DNA from 3 places in the Alkaliphilus flagellatus genome. Region 3 is predicted to be linked to each of the others. Evidence: riboswitches for the same ligand, from Rfam matches in the RefSeq annotation. Region 3 holds a riboswitch; each other region holds the start of a gene.

Region 1 (3,284 bases), on a different contig from region 3:
TCTGCCTGCTTCATCAGCTCTACCATACACTCTAACTCTACTTCAATAATTTCTCCTAATTCATCAGTGTTTCTTACTCCTTCTTCAGTGTTTTTAGCCTGTTCTGTAGCCCCTTCAGCTATTTGTTCTATTGTTCTTGCTACTTCTTCTGCAGCAACAGAGGACTCTTCAGATGTAGTGGCTAAAATTTGCGAAGAAACAGAAACCTGGTCTGCAGAATTTCCAACAGCACCTATAAACTCCCTTAAACTATCTATAATTGATTGTAGAGATTCTGCTAAAGTACCTACTTCATCATTTCTTTTTAAAAGTTTATCCGGTATATTTTTTGAAGCATCTAAATTAGCAATTTGCTTTGCATAGTTTGCACTTTCAACTATAGGTCTAGTTATTGAACCTGATATAATATAAAATACAATTAAGGTTATTGCAATAACAATTAATGTCAGTATAACAATAGTATTTAAAACACTATCGCTCCCCTGTCTTATTTGATCAACCGGTACCTTAATAGCCAAACTCCAATTTGGAGTGCTATCAATAGAGGAGAATATTAAAAGACTTCTTTCATCATTTGCATCTTTATATATTTGTGTACCTATCTCGCCAGATGCCATTTTTTGTGCTGCTTCTTCTAGACCCTCATACCCATTTTCAGAACCAGTATTAAGGTTTAATTTTAATCTTATTTCATCATCAGGATGAGCCAAAACTAAACCAGTACCGTCTATGATCATACCAAATCCACTATTTCCTATATTAATATCATTAGCAATTTCTGATAGCTTATCAATTTTTATTACCCCAGCAAAGACACCAATTAATTGTCCACCTTCATCCTTAACAGGATGTACAATTGTTACTATTGGCTCCTTTGTTACTTCGGATATCATAGGGTTAGATATGTACATTTCTTTCTTTTCATCTACAATAGCCTTATAGTCCTCTCTATTTCTTATATTGCCTGAACCACCAGTTGTTGTATAAAAATTTCCATCTAAGTCAGCAAACCACATTAATAAGAAATCTTCTCTTAATTGGGTACCTCTATACTCTAAATAGGGTTTTATTTCTTCCCAATTACCAGACCTAATAATTTTTTCTGATGATATTGCTTTAACTTCATGACTATTTCCTTGCATCCATTGAGATATTTCTCCATCTCTAGCGTCAGCTACCTGGGTTATCATGCTTTCGGTTAAAGGTATAATAGTATCACTAACTTGTGTGTAAACAAAAAATCCCATTATTACTAATAAAGTAGTAATTGACAATCCAAAAAACATTATAATTTGCTTACGTATAGATTTCACAGTTTTTTCCTCCTAATAAGAAATTAATACCAATATATAAATATGTTACTATTTTATCATATATTGTAGAATTATGTAATATTTTTATATATAGTATAAGCTATTTATATATATATAGGTATAAAGTACTAGTTTTATAGAACAAAATAATACTTATCTCTAAATAAATATCTAAGACTTATTTTCGAAATTGTGTTATAATAAAAGAAAAAAATATTTATCGCTGGGGGTGCCATGTGCTGAGAGGAGTATTCCGACCCTTAGAACCTGTAGGTTAAAACCTGCGTAGGAAAAGCGGATTCTATGTACATTATTAACGTGAAAAGGCTTTCTTTTCACGTTTTTTATATGCATACAGTGATAGATACAAAGAAAGGATGTATTATTATGTTTGAAAAATTACTAGAACTCAAGCCTATAACCATCATCATTTTAGCTTCCTTAGTATTAATTTCTGTAGCCTTTGCTTTTAGAAGAAAAAAAGAGGTTCAAAAATCTAATTATACTCAAGTAATAGTATATGGGAGTTTATGTGTAGCCCTATCTTTTGTTCTTTCCTATATACGTCTATATCGTTTCCCACAAGGTGGTAGTATAACACCTGCAAGTATGTTACCTATGTTTATTTTCGCTGTAATGTTTGGTCCCGGTCCTGGAATTTTGGCTGGATTTGCCTTTGGTATGATCAATATAATCCAAGATCCATTTATAATACATTGGGCACAATTTTTTCTAGACTATCCTTTAGCCTATGGAGCCTTGGGACTAGCTGGATTATATCGTAAAAACATTGCTATATCTTGTCTTATAGGAGGATTTGGTAAATTCTTTATGAGTTTCCTATCAGGTGTTATCTTCTTCGGCTCTTATGCACCAGAGGGTATGAATCCACTACTTTACTCACTTATAGTAAATGGATTAATAATTGGAACTGATACATTAATTTGTGCTATTATTAGTCTTATACCTCAAGTGCAACATGCTATAAAACAGATACAAAAAGTTTCAATATAAATAATAGTTTAAAATTATATATTAAAATAAAGAACTGCAAAAGTAGTTCTTTATTTTATGAATAAAATTGTTATAAAACTAAAATAATGGTTATATATATAACTGAGGTTATAATGATTAAACTTAAACACATAACATATAAGGAAGGATGATTTTAATGAAAACATTTGGTCAATTTTTACAAAGCGGAGATTGGAAAGGTGAAAAACATGTTCCAGTAATACATGCTCCTGAAAAAGTAAAGGCAGGAGAAACTTTTGAATTAAAAGTATCTGTAGGTGATGCAATAGGTCATCCAAATACATTAGAACACTACATATCTTGGTTTAAAGTATATTTTCATGCAGAAGGCGCAAAATTCCCAGTGGAGCTTGCTAACTTCACATTTACAGCTCATGGAGAGGGAGAAAACTTTACAGAACCTGTAGGATGCACTAGTGTAAAATTAAATAAATCCGGTACTCTTTATGCTCAAAGCTACTGCAATATCCATGGCGTATGGGAAAGCAGCCAAGAAATCGTAGTAGAATAGTTTTTTCTTGTAATATAATAAAAGATCTAGGGATGGTTTTTGTGCTACTCCCTAGATCTTTTTCTATAGTATAGGTGAAAAAACTCTAGCTATAGACTCTTTAACCTTGTGTATAAAGGGCCTTTTTTCATATTCATCTAACAGAACTTCCTTACTAACCCTTAAATCTTCTATAAAATCTCTAGCTATTTTGTAATTTACTTCTTTATCATAGATAAAGGCATTTACTTCAAAATTTAGATTAAAGCTTCGTATATCTAAATTTGCTGTACCTATAGAAGTAAAGTTATTGTCTACAATAAATACTTTTCCATGAACAAAACCTTTACCATATTGATAAATCTTTACCCCTGCCTCTAGCAACTCAATAAAATGAGACTTAGATGCCCAAAATACAGTTTTGTGATCTGGTTTAATCGGAAGAA
Region 2 (3,284 bases), on a different contig from region 3:
TATCTAGAGAGGAGTACAAAGTGCTGAAAGATCTTACTAAGGAAATAGGAAATATAGTTAAGGAAGAACTGGCTAAAAAAGGAATAGATCTATATGATATAAAGTTTGAATTTGGTAGAGTAGGAGGAGATGCCCACGTCGCTTTAATAGATGAAATCTCTGGTGGGAATATGAGGGCATATAAGGATGGAGAGTATATAGAGCCATTAGAATTAGAGAGATTAATGATAGTAGAGTAAAAAAATATAAATAATAGGCTCCATTATGGTAAAATTAAAGATATAAAGCCATAATGGAGCTTTTTTATAGTCTAGGAAAGTATAAATTTTTTAATTGCATAAGAAAGAAGATGAAACTAGTGAATAAAACTGTACTTATAACTGGAGGTTCAAAGGGAATTGGATCAGCAATAACAAAGCTATTCGCGCAGAACAATTATAATGTAATAATAAACTATTTAAAGTCTGAAAAAGAAGCTCTTGATTTACAGTTGAGCCTTTTAAAAGAAGGATACAATGCTTTGGCATACAGAGCGGATATTACAAAAAGAGATGAAGTTGAAGCTATGATTAATGAAGGTATAAAAAAATTTGGGACTATAGATGTAATAGTAAATAATGCTGGTATTTCTGAGCAAAAGTTATTTACTGATATTACAGAGCAGGAATGGGATAATATGATGAATGTACATATTAAAGGCATGTTTAATTGTTCTCAATGTGCCCTTCCACATATGATTAGTAGGAAACAAGGCAAAATAATAAATATATCTTCTATATGGGGTATGGTAGGTGCTTCTTGTGAAGTCCACTATTCTACAGCAAAAGCAGGAATAATTGGTTTTACAAAAGCTTTAGCCAAGGAATTGGGACCTTCGAATATTCAGGTAAATTGTGTTGCACCTGGTATTATTGAGACGGATATGAATAGCTTTCTTGATGAAAAAGAAAAGGAATGTTTAGTTGAATGTACACCTCTATTAAGATTTGGTAAGCCAGAAGAAGTTGCTCAAAGTGTTCTTTATCTAGCATCGGATAAAGCGGATTTTATAACAGGGCAGGTTATCGGTGTTAACGGAGGATTTGTTATATAATTTTAAAGCTATAGCTTTTGTAACTTATTTGTTTTTATTGATTATAAAAATACTATGTGTTATTATGTTGGTATAAAATAAAACTAAATTAGAATTAAACACTGGGAGAGCTGGAAAGGCCAGCTGAGAGAAAGACCCTATAATGTCTTTGATCCCTAAGAACCTGATCTGGATAATACCAGCGTAGGAAAGTGTATTTGTATTGGGCATTTTATTATATGCGTAATTAAGCACAAATCCTACAATTGGGTTTGTGCTTTTTTTATTAGTATAAGAAAGTATACTTTTTTGCTATAGTGAGCTAATTAAGAAAGCAGAAAGCTGGAAGTATTTTAAGCACTTGAAATTTTTAACGAATGTTAAAAATTGAGTGCGCCATGGGGCATTGCGTTAGCAATAGCGGAATTTTTCTGTTTTTTGCAAAAAGGAGAGTGATGAAATGGATTCAAAAAAATTAACTACAGCATCTTTATTAACGGCAATTGGGGTTGTAAGTGCTCACATTATTTATTTTCCTATAGGAGTATCAAAGGCTTTCCCGGTTCAACATGGCATTAATCTTCTAACGGCTGTATTGTTTGGACCAGGCTATGCAGTAGCAGTTGCATTTGTAATTTCTCTCATAAGAAATTTACTAGGTACTGGATCATTGCTTGCTTTTCCAGGAAGCATGATAGGTGCATTCTTAGCTGGGATTTTGTATAAAAGAACAAAGAAATCTTTTTATGCTATGGTTGGGGAGGTATTCGGCACTGGTATTATAGGTGCAATAGTTTCTTATCCAGTTGCAAAATATTTTATAGGAAAAGAGGCTGCAATGTTTGGATTTGTAGTGCCTTTTGTTTTAAGCTCCTTAGTAGGTGTAATTATAGGATATTTTATTTTTAAAATGCTTTTAAAAACAGGTTTTGTTAATAGAGATATAGAGAAAAGGAGTGCATTTAAATGAAAAAACTATTAACTATAGCAGGTTCAGATAGCTGTGGAGGAGCTGGAATACAGGCAGACTTAAAAACATTTTCAGCTCATGGAGTATTTGGAATGAGTGTTATTACAGCAGTAACTGTCCAAAACACTCAAGGAGTTTTTGGCGTACAGGATATTTCACCGGATATTATTCAAAGACAAATAGAAGTTATTTTTGATGATATTTCTGTAGATGCAGTTAAAATTGGTATGGTTTCTAAAACAGAAACAATAAAGACAATTGCAGAAACATTAAGTAAATATTCAATTCAAAATTTAGTAGTTGACCCTGTAATGGTTTCTAAAAGTGGGTTTCACCTATTACAACTGGAAGCTAAAGAAGCTCTAATAACCCATCTATTACCTATGGCAACGGTAGTAACTCCTAATCTACCAGAGGCTGAAGTTATTACAGGGCTAGAAATAAATACTTTAGAGGATATGAAAAAAGCAGCACATATAATCTATAAAATGGGACCTAAATATGTATTAGTTAAGGGTGGACATTTAGAAGATGAAGCTGTAGATATATTATACGATGGAACAGTATTTACTTATTATAATTCACCTAGAATAGACACTAAAAACACCCACGGTACAGGTTGCACATTATCATCTGCAATCGCATCTAACCTAGGTAAGGGACTTTCCATTGTCGAAGCTATAGAAAAGGCAAAAAACTATATAACCATTGCAATCGAAAATTCTTTCTCTATAGGTAAAGGCGTAGGACCTACGCACCATTTCTATGAGTTATACAAAAAAGCTGGACTTTTATAAGATAGATTACTTTCAAAGTGTAGGGGGTTAATTATGAAGTTATATGGATATCTTTATGAAATTCTTGAAAATGTAAAAAAGAATAAACCACTTGTACATCACATTACAAATTATGTTACAGTTAATGATTGTGCAAATATTGTACTAGCTTTAGGAGGAAGTCCTGTAATGGCAGATGACCCAAAGGAAGTTGAGGAAATGGTATCAATTGCATCTGCACTGGTATTAAATATAGGCACATTAAATGAAAGAACTATAGAATCCTTTATATTAGCAGGTAAAAAAGCCAACACATTAAATATTCCAGTAATATTAGATCCTGTAGGAGTAGGTGCAACAACTCTAAGAAATAAAGCAGTAGAGAGAATTTTAAGGGAAGTAAAACTATCTGTGCTTAGGGGTAATATGTCGGAAATTAAAAATATTTATGGGATAGAAGCCTTAA
Region 3 (3,284 bases):
TCGTTACTTTGTTAAATCCAATTGTTATTGTTCTTATGTATTTAACAAATGGAATTATGAATATACTAGGTATTAAAGCTGATAAAGCACAACCTATTATAACCGAGGAAGAACTGCGTACGATCGTTGCAGTTAGTGAGGAAGAAGGAGTTTTAGAAACTGAAGAAACACAAATGATACACAATGTTTTTGAATTTGGAGATCTTCAAATTAAAGATGTAATGATTCAAAGAACAGATATTGTTGCGATAGATATTGATCTTCCATTCCAACAGATTATAGATAAGGTTAAGGATGAGCAGTTTTCTAGATATCCTATTTATAAAGAAGGTATAGACAATATTATTGGAGTTTTAAATGTTAGAGATTTAATTTTCCTTGATAATAAAAAGGATAATTTTAATATAGAGGAGTATGTAAGAAAACCTTATTATACATTTGAATTCAAGAAAATTAGCGATACTTTTACAGAAATGAAGAAAAACAGAACCCATATGGCCATCGTGCTAGATGAATATGGAGGTACCGCTGGAATTATTACTATAGAAGATTTAATCGAAGAAATTGTCGGAGATATCGAAGACGAATACGATGAATTTGAAAGTGAAATCCAATTTGTTAAAGATGGTGAATATATTATAATTGGCAGTACCAAAATTAATTCAGTCAATGAAATTTTAGGTACAAATTTCGAGTCTGAGGATTTTGATTCCATTGGTGGCCTAGTCATAGAATCTCTAGGAAGACTTCCTAAATTGGGTGAAAAAGTAGAATATGATAATATTACACTTATAGTAGAGAGTATCGAAAGAAATCGAATAAAAACAGTAAAAGTTTATGTATAAAATAAAACCGATTGAGCAATATAAAATAATCTATGCCCTTGTGAAAAAATAAGTTACAGATAGGATATTCTCGAAGTGCCCAGACACAGTAGAAGGTGTTTTCGCAGATGAAGTGGTCGGTGTTAAATTTGATTACGCTTGTGGCAATTATGTCGAGAAATTCTTGAAACTCCAATCTTCCTCAAGAAGATTGGAGTTTCATTTTTCTTGCCATAAGGTTCATCCTTTCTAATTGTTGTATGGTATATAAAAAAAACCGCCACATTTGTGATGGCTGGAATTGAAAACAGGTTCTTGAACTCCTCCTCAAACGCTGTTATAATATATATTGAAGTTTGCGGGGGAACTACTTGTAGTTGAGAAGGTTAAACCTGACCCTTTGAACCTGTTGGTTAAGACCGACGTAGGGAAGCAAATCAATTATATCATTGTGTATATATAGTTGGAGTGCTTTTCAAATGAGAAAAGCACTCTATTTTTGTTTGAAAATAGGTGTCGAAAATTGAATATGGTTTATCGCTTGCGGGGGGACTACTTGTAGTTGAGAAGGTTAAAACCTGACCCTTTGAACCTGTTGGTTAAGACCAACGTAGGGAAGCAAATCAATTACATACTATGTTATTTATTGGGTGCTTTCCGTAATACGAATTGCACCCATTTTTTGTCTAACTATAAGGATAATCTGATTTCTGTTAGCACAGTATGATGATAATTATATATCCAATTTTAAAGGAGGATTTCTAATGAAAAAAGTATTGAGTATCGCAGGATCAGACTGTAGCGGAGGTGCCGGAATCCAGGCTGATTTAAAAACATTTTCTGCCCATGGCGTTTTTGGCATGAGCGTTATCGTGTCCATAGTGGCCGAAAACACAAGTCGTGTCATTGACATACAGGATGTTACGCCGGATATGATTCAAAAGCAGATTGACGCTGTTTTTGAGGATATTGAGGTTGATGCTGTAAAGATAGGTATGCTATCCACACCGTACTGTATGAAGGCAGTTGCAGAAAAGCTCCGTCAGTATAAGCCGAAGAACATTGTAATTGACCCTGTGATGTATGCAAAAAACGGGTGTCCGCTGATGAATCCAAATGCCGTTGATACGCTGATAAAGGTTGTTATTCCATGTGCAGACATACTTACACCGAACATTCCAGAAGCAGAAAAGATTTCAGGTATGACTATCAGCTCTATGGAAGACATGGAAGCTGCCGCAAAGCGGATCTACGAAATGGGTTGTCGAAATGTTATTGTCAAGGGCGGTCACGCTATTGGGAATGCCGTTGATGTTCTGTATGACGGCAGACAATTTTATCACTATGAAACATACCGTATCAACACCAAAAACACACATGGCACCGGCTGCACCTTTTCCTCTGCTATCACATCTAACCTAGCCCTTGGACTGCCTGTACCACAAGCGGTGGAACAAGCAAAGCAATATGTAACCACTGCCATTGAACATGCTCTTTCTATTGGAAAAGGAAATGGGCCAACTCATCATTTTTATGACCTGTATCGAAATGGTTTACAAAAAAGCGAGGTGCTTTAATGCCTGAACAATGGGATTTATATAATGTAAACAGAGAAAAAATGGGTATCCTGCATCGCCGAGGAGAGTCAATAGAAAGTGGATACTATCATCTAGTTGTCAGCATATGGATAATGAACAACAAGGGAGAATACCTGATGTCTCAACGTCATCCGAACAAGTTATATCCTGAATATTGGGAATGCACAGGTGGCTCTGTATTAGCCGGAGAAACAAGCTTGCATGGAGCTATTCGGGAAGTGAAAGAAGAATTAGGACTCTTCCTTGAAGGTAGGAATGGACGAATTATTTACAGCACCCGCAGAGAAGAAAGTCAAGATTTCTATGATGCATGGCTGTTTCATGCCGACGTTCCCATATCAGCTTTGACCCTACAAAAATCTGAAGTGATAAATGCACGCTGGATGACAAGGACGGACATTGATAATTTGTATCAGTCAGACAAACTTCATCCACTGCTGTTTTATTATATGGAAGTGCTGTAAATAAGAGATCATAAAAATGCAAATAATCATAACCAATAGTCATTTTTATTCTTGTCTAATAAGATATTTCGTCTATTATGACAAAAAGGAAGCAACTAAATTCTTGTTGCCTCCTTTTTTCATACCCTCTACTTTTACTATTTTCATCGTCTATAAGCTACTCTTAAATACTCCCTTATTGACCCATCAGAACAGAAGGTGTTGCCACAGATAAAATGATCTACATTAAATTTAACCACAGATATACATATCATGTCCAGAAATTCCAGAAAGCTTTATCTTAATGCTTTGTATTGTTGATAGACACATAGAATACTCTTTTCTGACAATAATCAAAATAAGATAAATGTCAGAAAGCAGCGTTTTTATGTCAACATTTTGCTCTCCTAATATTCCAT

Evidence for each region. A riboswitch is a leader RNA that binds a small molecule or an ion and turns the genes downstream of it on or off. The one in region 3 is predicted to bind thiamine pyrophosphate.
Region 1: linked by a shared signal. The riboswitch ahead of thiT (energy-coupled thiamine transporter ThiT) and the one ahead of thiD (bifunctional hydroxymethylpyrimidine kinase/phosphomethylpyrimidine kinase) in region 3 are both predicted to bind thiamine pyrophosphate.
Region 2: linked by a shared signal. The riboswitch ahead of thiW (energy coupling factor transporter S component ThiW) and the one ahead of thiD (bifunctional hydroxymethylpyrimidine kinase/phosphomethylpyrimidine kinase) in region 3 are both predicted to bind thiamine pyrophosphate.

Annotation. Positions count from the first base shown of each region.
Region 1 covers NZ_JAHLQK010000002.1:289,824-293,107, reverse strand. The annotation lists gene KQI88_RS06310 (methyl-accepting chemotaxis protein) at 1-1,313, opposite strand, end outside; TPP riboswitch at 1,529-1,623, shown strand; gene thiT (energy-coupled thiamine transporter ThiT) at 1,701-2,327, shown strand; gene KQI88_RS06300 (class II SORL domain-containing protein) at 2,485-2,859, shown strand; gene cls (cardiolipin synthase) at 2,923-3,284, opposite strand, start outside.
Region 2 covers NZ_JAHLQK010000003.1:154,022-157,305, forward strand. The annotation lists gene KQI88_RS08390 (phosphoribosylaminoimidazolesuccinocarboxamide synthase) at 1-239, shown strand, start outside; gene ymfI (elongation factor P 5-aminopentanone reductase) at 350-1,093, shown strand; TPP riboswitch at 1,187-1,300, shown strand; gene thiW (energy coupling factor transporter S component ThiW) at 1,533-2,042, shown strand; gene thiD (bifunctional hydroxymethylpyrimidine kinase/phosphomethylpyrimidine kinase) at 2,039-2,839, shown strand; gene thiM (hydroxyethylthiazole kinase) at 2,873-3,284, shown strand, end outside.
Region 3 covers NZ_JAHLQK010000001.1:424,992-428,275, reverse strand. The annotation lists gene KQI88_RS01910 (HlyC/CorC family transporter) at 1-845, shown strand, start outside; TPP riboswitch at 1,175-1,273, shown strand; TPP riboswitch at 1,360-1,459, shown strand; gene thiD (bifunctional hydroxymethylpyrimidine kinase/phosphomethylpyrimidine kinase) at 1,589-2,401, shown strand; gene KQI88_RS01900 (NUDIX hydrolase) at 2,401-2,886, shown strand.